Chelativorans sp. AA-79: one gene and its partner. The protein of the gene in region 1 interacts with the protein of each later gene in a pairwise test. Links are inferred from orthologs where the notes say so. Each region holds a gene or a part of one and is shown in the gene's direction. Other genes may lie near its edges.

Region 1 (7,811 bases):
GCGGAGCTTTTGAAGCCGCTCTATCCCGGAAAGCGCTTTTCAGCAGCACTACTGTTCACGGAGGGGCCACGCCTCATCGCTCTCACTGACGAAGCGATGGCCGTCTCGCTTGCCCGACTCACGAGAGCATGACAAAAGATGTGCTTGAACTCATTTCCGCTGCACCCCACATCCGGGGCGATGCTTTCGAGACAAGGAGAGCCTGATGGCCACCGTGAAGGTCGATACCGGCAATTTTCAGTCCGACGTTCTGCAGGCGAGTGAGCCGGTCGTCGTTGATTTCTGGGCGGAGTGGTGCGGGCCCTGTAAGATGATCGCGCCGGCGCTTGAGGAGATTTCGGCCGAGATGGGCGGCAAAATCAAAGTCGCCAAGCTCAATATCGACGAGAACCCGGAACTAGCGGCCCGCTATGGAGTGCGCTCCATCCCCACGCTGATGCTGTTCAAGAACGGTGAAGTGGCGGATATGAAGGTGGGTGCGGCCCCCAAGACCGCCCTGTCGGCCTGGATCGGGGGCGCCGTCGCCTGACACGCATTCATTTCAGGAACAAAGGCCCGGCTTTGCCGGGCCTTTTTCTGTCCGCCGCCTCAACCGCCCTTGGAGAACATCTCCTGCAGCCGTGCGAACGGCATGACGTCGCGCGCGAAATTGAACGAGCCCCGGCCGAGCATCTCGTTCGCTGCACGCTCAACCGAGCCGAAGGCCAGGTTCGTCAGCTTGGAGCCGAGCGAAATGCGCTTGGCGCCTGCTTCCGCAACATCCCGGACGGTGAAGCTCGCCACCGCCAGCACGTTCACCGGCCTCGTCACGGCCTGGCAGATGACGCGCACCTGCTCGATATCGCTGAGGCCCGGCGCATAGAGCACGTCTGCGCCCGCTTTCTCGAAAGCTTGCAGGCGGGCGATGGTGTCGTCGAGATCGAGACGACCGTGGAGGAAGTTCTCTGCCCGGGCCGTGAAGACGAAATCGCGCTTGAGAGCGCGTGCTGCCTCCACCGCGGCGGTGACCCGCTCCACAGCTTGGGAGAAATCGTAGATGGGCTTGGCCGGATCGCCCGTGGAATCCTCGATCGAGCAGCCGGCGAGGCCAGCCGCCTCCGCGGCGAAGATCGTCTCCGCCGCACTATCGGGGCTGTGGCCCTTTCCGTGCTCCAGGTCCGCGGAGACGGGCAGCAGCGTGGCTGTCACGATTTCCCGACAGTGGTTCATCATCTCTTCGAAACCGACCCCGCCATCGGGCAGTCCGCGTGAGAAGGCGAAACCGGCGCTGGTGGTGGCGAGCGCCTTGAAGCCGAGCGAAGCGAGCAGCTTTGCGGTGCCGATGTCCCAAGGGTTGGGGATGATGAAGGTATCGTCGTGCAGGGTGCGAAAGGTGGAACCGATGTCAGCCATGGCCGTCCCTCTTGATAGTTTGAGAGGCGATGAGGGCGGCTTGCCCGGCTCAAGTCAAGGGCCAGGGCAGGGCATGCTGACAGGACAGGAGAATGCTCAGGCGGTGCCGGTGGAGCCGAAACCGCCCGCACCGCGCACGGTCTCGCCGGCGCGGTCACGCTCTTCGACGGTTACCCGGGTGACGGGAGCGATGATCAGTTGCGCGATGCGCATGCCGCGCGTGATCGCGAAATCGTCCTCGCCGAGATTGATGAGCAGCACCTGCACCTCGCCGCGATAGTCGCTGTCGATCGTGCCGGGCGTATTGAGACAGGTGATGCCATGGCGCAGCGCAAGCCCTGAGCGCGGCCGCACCTGACCCTCGAAACCCGCCGGGATTTCAAGGACGAAGCCAGTCGGCACGAGCACCCGTTTGCCCGGCAGAAGAATGATCTGCCGATCCTCCGCCACCGCCGCGCGCAAATCCAGACCTGCGGCCCCTGAGGTTTCATAGGAAGGCAGCGGCAATCCCTCCGCATGGGGGAGGCGCACGATGCCGAGAGTGGGGCCGATGACCGGCATTGAAACGGGTGAGCTCGCCATAAGCCCTATCTGGCGCCGTCGGGCGAAGGCGTCAATCGCCACACCTTCCGCCGCGACGCTTTTCAACGCTTTTCATCGATCCGGGAGTGCGACGATAAGGTTTCTCAAGCCACCAGTTCGGCATAGCGCCGCAGGTACAGCGGCCACCCTCCATCGCCGCGGACGCCGTCGCGCACGCCTTCCCAGCCTTCGCCATGGCGTTCCAGGTTCCGGTGCTCGATCTCCACACGGGTCCGGTGCTCGGTCTCTTTGGTGAACCGAACTTCCCACTCGCTGGTCTTGTGCGGATCGGTCTCGACCTGCCACTGCGGGTTGATGTCCCAGCTCAGCAGCACCCGGTGGGGCGGCTCGTAGGCCAGCACCCGCGCCCAGCGACATTCGCTGCCGTCGACGCCGCGATCATAGAGAGCGCCGCCGGCGCGGGGCTCGAACACCGTTTCGGCGATCGGGACAGCGAGCAGATTGTGCTCGGCTGGCTTGAAACTCCCGAAACCCTCGGTGAAGACCTTGAATGCGCGCTCGATCGGCGCCTCGACCACGATCGACTGCTTTACGGACGTGCCTGCTGCAGGAAAGTTCATTGCTCCTCCTCCGGGGATTGCTCGACGGCCATCTTGTAGGCCGCCAGCGTCTTGCTCCAAAAACGGTCGAGTTCCCTGCGAAGACGCGCCAGCCCATCGGGGTCCAGGTGATAGATGTTGCTGGCACCCTTGGGTTTCGCGCGCACGAGTTGCGCTTGTCTCAACACTTTCAGATGCTGCGAGACCGCCGATTGTGTGACCGGCAGGGCCCGCGTGATCTCAGCCACCGAGCGCGGCCGATCCGCCACGAGCTCGAAGATCGCCCGGCGGGTGGGGTCGGCAAGCGCCGAGATCTGCGCATAATCATAAGTCATGTCTAATCATTAGTATAAACTAATACTATAGTCAAGCCCTCGGAAGAGGGTGGGCTGGCTGCCGGCAGTGAAGGACTGGACCGCATGAAATGGCCGCCCCGCCTTCCTATATGCGGTGCTGATTCCATTCGACAGCGGCGGCCTCGGCTGGTAAGAGCCCGCCGTCAAAGGGACTTCCGGATATGCCAGACAAGTTGGCCGACGCAGTAGCGCGCCGCCGTACCTTCGCGATCATTTCGCACCCCGATGCGGGCAAGACCACATTGACCGAGAAGCTGCTGCTCTTCGGCGGCGCGATCCAGCTCGCGGGTGAGGTGAAGGCGAAGAAGAACCGTATCCAGACGCGCTCCGACTGGATGTCCATCGAGCGCGAGCGCGGCATCTCCGTCGTGACCTCGGTCATGACCTTCGAGTATGGCGGCCATGTCTTCAACCTGCTCGACACGCCCGGCCACGAGGATTTCGCCGACGATACCTATCGCACCCTGACGGCGGTGGATTCAGCCGTGATGGTGATCGACGCGGCCAAGGGCATCGAGCCGCGCACGCTCAAGCTCTTCGAGGTGTGCCGGCTGCGCGACATCCCCATCGTCACCTTCGTCAACAAGCTCGACCGCGAAAGCCGCGATCCCTTCGAGATCCTCGACGAGATCGAGCAGAAGCTGGCGCTCGACACGGCCCCCGTCACCTGGCCGATCGGCCGGGGTAAAAGCTTTTCCGGCACCTACAATCTCGCGAACAACACGATTCGCCATTCCGACGAGGACGTGGAGCCGGTCCGGGTGAACGGGCCGGAGTCGGAGGCCGTCTCGGGTCTCCTGCCAGAGCACGAGCGCGACGCCTTCATCGAGGAGATGCTTCTGGCGCAGGAAGCCTGCAAGCCTTTCAACGCCCAAGCCTTCAGGGAGGGGCACCTGACGCCTGTCTATTTCGGCTCCGCGCTGCGCAATTTCGGCGTGCGCGACCTGATCGAAGCGCTGGGCGCGATCGGCCCCGCTCCCCGTGCGCAGGAGGCCGACAGCCGCAAGGTGGAGGCGACGGAGGAGAAGATGACCTCCTTCGTCTTCAAGATCCAGGCGAACATGGACCCCAACCACCGCGACCGTATCGCCTTCGTGCGCGTATGTTCCGGTCGGTTGGAGCGCGGCATGAAGGCGAAGCTGGTGCGGACGGGAAAGCCCATCAGTCTTTCCGCGCCGCAGTTCTTCTTCGCCAAGAACAGGATCACCGCCGACGAGGCTTTCGCGGGTGATGTGGTCGGCATTCCCAATCACGGCACGCTCAGGATCGGCGACACGCTGACCGAAGGCGAGGAGATCCTGTTTCGTGGCGTGCCGAACTTCGCGCCGGAGATCCTGCGCCGTGTCCGGCTCTCCGATGCGATGAAGGCCAAGAAACTGAAGGAAGCGCTGCAACAGATGGCGGAGGAGGGCGTCGTCCAGCTCTTCACGCCCGAAGACGGTTCGCCAGCAATCGTAGGCGTCGTGGGCGCGCTGCAGCTCGATGTGCTCAGGGAGCGGCTCAGGAACGAATACTCCCTACCGGTCGATTTCGAGACCGCGCGCTTTTCGGTCTGCCGCTGGATTTCAGCTGAAGACGAGGCCGAGCTCGAGCGCTTCATCACCGCTCATCGTGGCGACATCGCACGCGACCTGGACGAGGATCCGGTTTTCCTTGCACCGCATGAATTCGGCCTCAAATACGAGGCGGAGCGATGGAAGGCGATCACCTTCACCGCGGTGAAGGACTATCAGGTGCGCGAGGCGGCGTAGTCCCCGACCGCCGCGATCTCACAGCCGGCTTTTGATCTTTTCGGCGAACTGGTGCAGGTCTTCCCGGCGGCAGGGTTCGCGCGCGCCATGGCCCCAGACCGGGCCGGGCCACGCATCATCGCCCTCGTTGCGTGCTATGATATGGATATGGAGTTGCCTCACGATATTGCCGAGCGCCCCGCAATTGATCTTGGTGCAGCCGGTCAACTCCTTGAGGGCTTTCGAGACGAGATTGGTTTCGAAGCTCAGCATCGCCTGGTCGAGCGGTGTGAGGTCGTGAATTTCCTCGATCCCCGGCCGCTGGGGAATGAGCAGCAGCCATGGCCAGCGCCGTTCGTCGCGCAGGCGCAGTTCGCAAAGCCCGAGCCACACGACGGGAAGGCTTTCTCCCTCCAGTCGCGGGTCGAGCACGAAACCTCCCTTGCCGCCCGGCAGCATCGCCTCCCCCATGGAATTTCGGGAAGCGAGGCTAGATTGTGGCAATTGCGGCTGCAAGCGTTTCCTTGCATGCGGCCTTGCATTTGCCCGCGGGATTGACGATATGGAGTGCGGGAGGTTGGTGGTGGACGCGCCACTCGCCAACCGGGTCAGGTCCGGAAGGAAGCAGCCCTAACGAGCTCCGGCACGGGTCACCGTGCCAGCCTCCCGCCTTCCCCGCTCCTTCATGGTCCCCATTGACGCGGCCATGCATCCAAGGGGAAACTCGCCGCAGGGCGCGAGCCCGCCATCGATCAGCCACTACGGGAGCGTGGGCAGCCAGCATGAACGATGTCGCGCAGACGGCGGAAGGCAAGGCCGGCGCCTATCGGGTTCTTGCGCGCAAGTATCGTCCACGCGATTTTTCCGGGCTTGTCGGGCAGGAGCCGATGGTGCGCACGCTCACCAACGCTTTCGCCACCGGCCGCATTGCGCAAGCCTGGATGCTGACGGGCGTGCGCGGCGTGGGCAAGACCACGACGGCCCGCATTCTCGCTCGCGCACTCAACTACAGGACCGATACGGTCGACCGCCCGTCGATCGAGCTCACGGTGCCCGGAGAGCACTGCGAGGCGATCCTCGAGGGTCGGCATGTCGACGTCGTCGAGATGGATGCGGCCTCGCATACCGGCATTGACGACATCCGCGACATCATCGACCAGGTGCGTTACGCGCCGGTCTCTGCGCGCTACAAGGTCTATATCATCGACGAGGTGCACATGCTCTCCAACCAGGCCTTCAACGGCCTGTTGAAGACGCTGGAGGAGCCCCCGCCGCACGTGAAGTTCATCTTTGCCACGACCGAAATCCGCAAGGTTCCGATCACCATTCTTTCACGCTGCCAGCGCTTCGATCTGCGGCGCATCGATGCGAGCCTCATCAAGCAGAACCTCGCCCATATCGGCGGGCTCGAAGGCGTCGAGGCGGATGACGAGGCGCTGGCCGCAATCGCCCGCGCCGCGGAAGGCTCCATGCGGGACGCGCAATCGATTTTCGATCAGGCGATCGCCCATTCCTCGGGCCGGGTGACGGCGGAGACCGTGCGCGACATGCTGGGGCTCGCCGATCGGGCCCGCGTGATCGATCTTTTCGAGCACCTGATGAAGGGCGATGTGGCTGCCGCTCTCGCCGAATTCCGCGCGCAGTACGATGCGGGGGCGGATCCGGCGGCGGTGCTGACGGATCTCGCCGAGTTCAATCATCTCGTCACGCGCATGCGCTTCGTCCCGGAGGCGGCGAACGACGCTTCCCTGTCGCAGGAAGAGCGCATACGCGGACTCGAGTTCTCGAGGAATCTGTCGGTGCGCGTGCTTTCACGCACCTGGCAGATGCTCTTGAAAGGCATCCAGGAGGTGCAGGGCTCAAGTCGCCCGATCGCGGCGGGTGAGATGGTGCTCATCCGCCTCGCGCATGCGGCGCACTTGCCGACGCTGGACGAAGCGCTGAAGACGCTGGAGGACATGCCCGCGGGGGACGGTTCCGGGCGCCCGGGCATGGGCTCGCCCTCCGCAGCGGCGTCCAGCCCCGTGGCTGGGGCCAGCATGCAGGCGGTTTCCTCCCAGCGCGTGCCTTCGGGTGGCGGCGGAGGGCAGACGATGCGGCTGATCCAGGCCGCGCCGGCCGAATATGCAGCACCGCCTCCCGCCCCGATCCAGGCCGAGGCGCCAACCACCCCGGTAAAATCGCTCGCCGACATCGCCGATCTCGCCGACGCCAATCGCGACATGGCCTTCAAGGTGCAGTTCAAGCGCTGCGTGCGCCTCGTCCAGATCGAGCCCGGCCGGCTGTCGGTCAGCCTGACCGAGGATGCGCCGAAGACGCTTCTCGGCGACCTGAATGCCCGCTTGCAGAAGTGGACCGGGCGCCGCTGGATCATCTCGCTCTCCAACGAGCCCGGTGGCAAGACGCTGGCCGAAGAGGAGAGCGGGCGCCGCGAGACCGCACTCGCCGATGCCCGCACGGACCCGACCGTGGCGGCGATCCTGCATAATTTTCCCGGCGCACGCATTCTCGACGTGCGCATTCCCGATGCGGTGGCGGACGAAGCGGCGGAAGAGATGCCGCCGCCCGAGCCGGACCCTGCCGATGACGATGATCTCTGATGGGAGAGAACGATGCGTGACCTGATGAACCTGATGGGTAAGGCGAAGGAGATGCAGGCCAAGCTGCAGGCCATGCAGGAGGAGATCGCCCAGATGGAAGTGGAGGGCCAGTCCGCCGCTGGCGCCGTGAAGGTGACACTCACGGGCAAGTTCGACATGAAGAAGCTCGAGATCGATCCGTCGCTCTTCAAGGAGGACGACGTGGAGATCCTCGAAGACCTGATCCTCGCCGCGCACAACGATGCGAAAGTCAAGGTCGAGGAAGCCATGCAGAAGAAGTCGCAGGAGATGACCGCGGGCCTTCCGCTGCCGCCGGGGATGAAGCTGCCGTTCTGAAGCCGGCCGCCGCTTTGCAAGAACGCCGATTTCGGCCATACCCTATGCGCCAGCTGAAACCGGGCGTGAAGGGAACCTTCCGTTGAGCCTTTCGGGAAAACGCATCCTCCTCATCATCGGCGGCGGGATCGCAGCCTATAAGTGCCTCGATCTCATTCGGCGTCTGCGCGAGCGGGGAGCAAAGGTGCGCTGCGTGATGACGCAGGCCGCGCAGGAATTCATAACGCCTCTTTCCGTCGGCGCGCTTTCGGCCGA
Region 2 (5,541 bases), 2.5 Mb from region 1 along the record:
TTACGAGCGGAGGAACAGACATTGGCATCCGGATCGTCAGGAAACGACGATATTGTCCCCGAACGGGCAACTGTGGCGGAGGAACTGGCATACCGGCTGCGCCAGCAGCAGATTTCCGCGGAATATGCACTCTTCGCCCTGAAGACGCACGATGTGCAGGCGCTGCTGCAACAGGCGTCGAAGCTCTGCGCGCAAGGCTTGCAGAGCAAATTGTGCAAGGTGATGGAATACATCCCGGAAGAACATCAGTTTATCGTACGGGCTGGTGTCGGCTGGAAGCCGGGCGTCGTCGGGCAGGTGAAGACAGGGGCCGATGCCGAAAGTCCGACCGGCTATGCGTTCATGACCGGGCTATCGATCATCTCCAATCACCTCCAAGGAGAGAGCCGCTTCCGGACCCCGCGGATCCTCGCCGACCACGGCGTGAAGCGGGCGATCAACACGCTGATCCAGTGCAGCGGGGAGCGCTTCGGCGTGCTCGAGGTGGACAGCCCCATCAATGGCCGGTTCACCGAGGCCGATCTGGTTTTCGTGACGGGTATGGCCAATCTCTTGGGCGTGGCGCTGGAGCGGCAGCGGGTGGAAGAGACGTTGAAGCGGAAGGAAGAGTTGCTGCAGCAAGCGCTCAGGCATGAGGAGATGCTGTCCCGCGAAATCAACCACCGGGTCAAGAACAGCCTTGCCATCGTGAGCGGGCTCCTGAATGCGCAGGGTCGTACGATATCCGACCCGCATTTGCGGCAAGCTCTGGCGGACGCCGAGGCGCGCGTCCATGCGATTGGACGGATCCATGAACTGCTCGGCCGCAAAAAGGGCGTCGAATCCGTCAGCCTCCCCGTATTCCTGGGCGATCTTTGCGCTTATCTGCAGGCCTCCGCGCCGGGGCACGACCTTGTTCTCGATGTCGCCCCCGTGATGCTCGCCACCGGGCAAGCCATATCGCTCGGGCTCTTGGTCAACGAGCTCATCACCAATGCGTTGAAGCATGCCTACGCGGACGGATCCGGCCCGGTTCTCGTCAAGGTGGCCCGCGAAGGCGGCATGCTGCGCCTCGAGGTCGCCGACCGGGGTGTGGGGATGCCAGCAGAGGGCGCGCCGCTCAAGGGCCATGGGCTCGGCAGGAAGGTCATCGCGAGTTTGAGCGCGCATCTCGGAGGGACGGCCGAATGGCGGGATGCGAATCCCGGAACCATGTTCGTACTGACGTTCCGGCCCGATCAAGTGTCGGCTGACGAATAGTCCGCCGGCCCGGCGACACGCTTCCGCTTGCTCACGCAAAAAGGCGGCGGATCGGCCTCGTCCGATTCCGCCGCCGCTTGAGCGCCTTGGGCTACTATTGGATGATGTGCACGATGCGCCTGGTTTCCGGCTCGACGAGCACCGTGCGTCCGTCCACCACCACATACCGGTATTCGGCCTCGAGGTCCGGCGCCTCGAGAGGATGGAGCTCGATCGTGTCGGGCAGCGTGGTGCCCACCTCGATCGTCACGTCGGCAGGAGGCGCTACCGGCTCCACCTGATGCTCGACCACATATTCGCGGATGACGGTCTCCTGCTCGGGAGAAATGACCACGGTGGTCTGCGCGTAGCCAGCCCCGCCCGTGAGCAGGAAGGCGGTAACGGTGGCGGTAAGTAAGGCTTTCATGATTTCCTCCAAAGGGGTTTGGGTTTCCACAGAAATTCACGAGAGGCCTACTCGTTCCCGAGTTCCGCCACCCTCCCTTGTTTTCGTGGCAAGGCCCATGGCGGCCTTGCCGTCTCGGGCGCACCGGCGCTACATGGGCGGATCGGCCACACGAATCTCACGAGGAAGCGATAGGACATGGCAGGCGACCGGAGATCGCGTGATCCTCTGATGAAGGAAGCGGCGCGCATCCAGGCCCGCCCGGAGCGCAATTTCATCCATCTGCGCGTGCACTCGGCCTACTCGCTGCTGGAAGGCGCGCTGCCGCTGGGAAAGATCATCGGCCACGCCGTGAAGGACGAGGCGCCGGCCATCGCCATCGCCGACACGAACAACCTGTTCGGCGCGCTCGAATTCGCCCAGAAGGCCGTGAAGGACGGCGTGCAGCCCATCACCGGCTGCCAGCTCGGCGTGGCCTTCGAGGATGCCTTCACGGAAGCCCGCCGCGGCAATGGCCGCAAGGCGTTCAACGACTATGATCCGCTGGTGCTGATCGCGGCGACCGAGACGGGCTACGCCAATCTGGTGCGGCTGGTCAGCCGCGCCTATCTCGAGAACGAAGCCGGGGCGGCACCGCATGTGACCACCGCGTGGCTCGAGGAGCATGCGGAGGGCCTTATCTGCCTCAGCGGCGGCCCGCGCGGGCCGGTGGGCGCCGCCCTCAAGGCAGACCGGGGGGAGGCCGCGGAAGCGCGCCTTCTCTTCCTCAAGCGCACCTTCGGCAACCGCCTTTATGTGGAGCTGGAGCGGCTACAGGGCTATGACCGTGCGGTCGAGGCGGCGAGCGTCAATCTTGCCTACAGGCACGACCTCCCGCTGGTCGCCACCAACGAGGCCTTCTTCCTCACGCGCGACGATTTCGAGGCCCATGACGCGCTGGTTGCCATCGCCGAGGGCGCGGTCATCGCCATGGACGACCGTCGCCGGCTCACGCCCGACAATTATCTCAAGAGCCAGGCGGAGATGGCCGCGCTCTTCGCCGACCTGCCGGAGGCACTCGACAACACCGTCGAGATCGCCCGGCGCTGCTCCTATTATCCCACGATCCGCAAACCCATCCTGCCGCGCTTCACCGGCGGCGAGGCCGGAGACGAGGCGGCCGCGCTGCAGGAGGAGGCGGCCGAGCTGCGCCGCCAGGCACGCGAGGGCCTGGAGAAGCGGCTTGCAATCCAGGGGCTGGCCGAGGGACATACGAGCGAGGAGTATGTCGAGCGGCTGGAATACGAGCTCGGCATCATCGAGCGCATGAAGTTCCCCGGCTACTTCCTCATCGTCGCGGACTTCATCAAATGGGCCAAGGCCCACGATATCCCCGTCGGTCCGGGCCGCGGATCGGGCGCGGGCTCGCTGGTCGCCTACGCGCTGACCATCACCGATATCGATCCCCTGCGTTTTTCGCTGCTCTTCGAGCGCTTCCTCAATCCGGACCGCGTATCGATGCCAGACTTCGACATCGACTTCTGCCAGGACCGGCGCGAGGAGGTGATCCGCTACGTTCAGGAGAAATACGGCCGCGACCAGGTGGGCCAGATCATCACCTTCGGTACGCTGCAGGCGCGCGCCGTGCTGCGCGATGTCGGCCGTGTCCTGCAGATGCCCTATGGGCAGGTGGACCGGCTGTGCAAGATGGTGCCTTCCAACCCGGCCAATCCCACGCCGCTCGGCAAGGCGATCGAGGACGAGCCGCGCTTCGCCGAGGAGGTGGAGAAGGAGCCGATCGTCGGCCAGCTGCTGGAGATCGCGCAGAAGCTCGAGGGCCTCTACCGCCACGCCTCCACGCACGCGGCCGGCATCGTCATCGGTGACCGGCCGCTGTCGGAACTGGTGCCGATGTACCGCGATCCGCGCTCGGACATGCCGGTCACCCAGTTCAACATGAAATGGGTGGAGCAGGCGGGCCTCGTCAAATTCGATTTCCTCGGCCTCAAAACCCTGACAGTGCTGGAGACCGCGGTAAAGCTCATCCGCCGACGTGGCATTGAAATCGACCTGTCCAAAATTCCCTACGACGATCCCCAAACTTACGCCATGCTGTCGCGCGGCGAAACAGTGGGCGTCTTCCAGGTGGAAAGTGCGGGCATGCGCAAGGCGCTGATCGGCATGAAGCCGGACCGCATCGAGGACATCATCGCGCTGGTCGCCCTCTATCGTCCCGGCCCGATGGAGAACATCCCCACCTACAACGCGCGCAAGCACGGCGAGGAGGAGATCGCCTCGATCCACCCCAAGATCGACCACTTGGTGAAGGAGACGCAGGGCGTCATCGTCTACCAGGAGCAGGTGATGCAGATCGCGCAGGAACTGGCGGGCTACAGCCTCGGGCAAGCCGACCTCCTGCGCCGCGCCATGGGCAAGAAGATCCGCGCGGAGATGGAGAAGCAGCGCGGCATTTTCGTAACCGGCGCGACGGAGCGGGGCGTCTCCAAGCAGCAGGCCGATTTCATCTTCGACCTGCTCGCGAAATTCGCCGATTACGGCTTCAACAAGTCGCATGCGGCCGCCTACGCCGTCGTCTCCTACCAGACGGCCTATCTGAAGGCGCATTATCCCGTCGAGTTCCTGGCCGCGTCCATGACCTATGACATGGCCAATTCCGACAAGCTCAACGATTTCCGCCGCGACGCGATCCGCCTGGGCATCGAGGTGGTCTCGCCGTCCGTTCTGTCGAGCTACCGCGATTTCGAGGTGGGCGAGAACCGCATCTATTACTCGCTCGCTGCCATCAAGGGCGTGGGTGATGCGGCGGTGGAGCACATCGTCGAGAAGCGCAGGGAAAAGCAGTTCGAGAGCCTTGAGGACTTCTGCGTCCGCGTCGATCCCAAGATCGTCGGCAAGCGCGTGCTCGAAAGCCTGATCTGTGCCGGTGCGCTCGACTGCTTCGGTCACGACCGCGCCGCGCTCTTTTCCGGCGTCGATCGCCTGATGGGCATGGCCGCGCGCGCGGCGGAGGACGCGGCCATGGGCCAGGCCGATATTTTCGGTTCGGCGGCACTTGAGCCGCAGAAGCTGCATCTGCCGCTGTCGGAGCCCTGGCTGCCCGCCGAGAAGCTGCACCGCGAATTCCAGGTGGTGGGCTGCTACCTTTCCGCCCATCCGCTCGACGACTACCAGGCGACGCTCGAGAAGATGCGCGTCCAGAGCTGGGTGGAGTTCCAGGCCGCTGTAAAGCGCGGCGCGACCGCCGGGCGGCTGGCAGGCACCGTGACGGCCAAGCAGGAGCGCAAGACGCGCACGGGCAACAAGATGGGCATCGTGCAGTTCTCCGATGCCAGTGGCCAGTATGAGGCCGTTCTCTTTTCCGAGACGCTGCAGCAGTACCGCGACGTGCTCGAGCCCGGCAAGTCCGTGGTCATCATGGTCTCGGCCGAGGACCGCCCGGAGGGCATCAGCCTGCGCATCCAGACGGTCCAGTCGCTGGAGGAGGAGGCGAGCCGCATGCAGAAGGCGCTGCGCGTCTATCTGCGCGATCCGAAGCCGCTGCCCGCGATCTCGTCGCAGCTCAACACGCGCGGGGAAGGGCAGGTGAGCCTGATCGTCATCAAGGAGGGCGGGCAGGGCGAGATCGAGATCGGCTTGCCGGAACGCTACCGCATCTCCCCGCAGATCGCCGCCGCCATGCGCGCCGTGCCGGGCGTGGTGGACGTGGAAATGGTTTAGGCTGGCTGCTGGATAGGCGAGATTTTTTCTCCGGCCCCGATCGCCCCATCCGCCGTTGGCAGGTCGATGCAGCCGAGCGCGGCGAGACGATCAATCCCAGCTGCACAGATTTGCGACGACAAGAACCTGTCGATTCCATTGCATCTTGTCTAGCGAGCAGCGCTGCGCTAGATAAGAACAAAAGAAGAACAATGGAGTTT

What was found. Proteins that work in one complex are often made in the same cells at the same time.
Region 2: the proteins of PVE73_RS00245 (region 1) and dnaE interact in binary tests that used the Escherichia coli proteins (3 or more experiments, as listed by UniProt). The link is inferred for Chelativorans sp. AA-79 from one-to-one orthologs.

The regions. Positions count from the first base shown.
Region 1 is NZ_CP120361.1:49,198-57,008, forward strand. The notes cover bases 4,853-7,811. They hold PVE73_RS00245 (DNA polymerase III subunit gamma/tau), read left to right. Parts: upstream 4,853-5,402; coding sequence 5,403-7,220; downstream 7,221-7,811. Other genes in these bases: PVE73_RS00235 (HIT family protein), read right to left, coding at 4,853-5,079; PVE73_RS00250 (YbaB/EbfC family nucleoid-associated protein), read left to right, coding at 7,233-7,556; coaBC (bifunctional phosphopantothenoylcysteine decarboxylase/phosphopantothenate--cysteine ligase CoaBC), read left to right, coding at 7,639-7,811. Outside these bases: double-strand break repair helicase AddA, read left to right, coding at 1-132; trxA (thioredoxin), read left to right, coding at 206-529; PVE73_RS00210 (isocitrate lyase/phosphoenolpyruvate mutase family protein), read right to left, coding at 589-1,392; dut (dUTP diphosphatase), read right to left, coding at 1,489-1,953; PVE73_RS00220 (SRPBCC family protein), read right to left, coding at 2,079-2,555; PVE73_RS00225 (metalloregulator ArsR/SmtB family transcription factor), read right to left, coding at 2,552-2,869; PVE73_RS00230 (peptide chain release factor 3), read left to right, coding at 3,052-4,641; more of PVE73_RS00235, read right to left, coding at 4,660-4,852. UniProt on the Escherichia coli protein: Part of the beta sliding clamp loading complex, which hydrolyzes ATP to load the beta clamp onto primed DNA to form the DNA replication pre-initiation complex.
Region 2 is NZ_CP120361.1:2,520,576-2,526,116, forward strand. The notes cover bases 1,516-5,541. They hold dnaE (DNA polymerase III subunit alpha), read left to right. Parts: upstream 1,516-1,855; coding sequence 1,856-5,341; downstream 5,342-5,541. Other genes in these bases: PVE73_RS12230 (DUF1236 domain-containing protein), read right to left, coding at 1,516-1,645. Also shown: PVE73_RS12225 (histidine kinase dimerization/phosphoacceptor domain -containing protein), read left to right, coding at 22-1,239; more of PVE73_RS12230, read right to left, coding at 1,334-1,515. UniProt on the Escherichia coli protein: DNA polymerase III is a complex, multichain enzyme responsible for most of the replicative synthesis in bacteria. This DNA polymerase also exhibits 3' to 5' exonuclease activity. The alpha chain is the DNA polymerase catalytic subunit.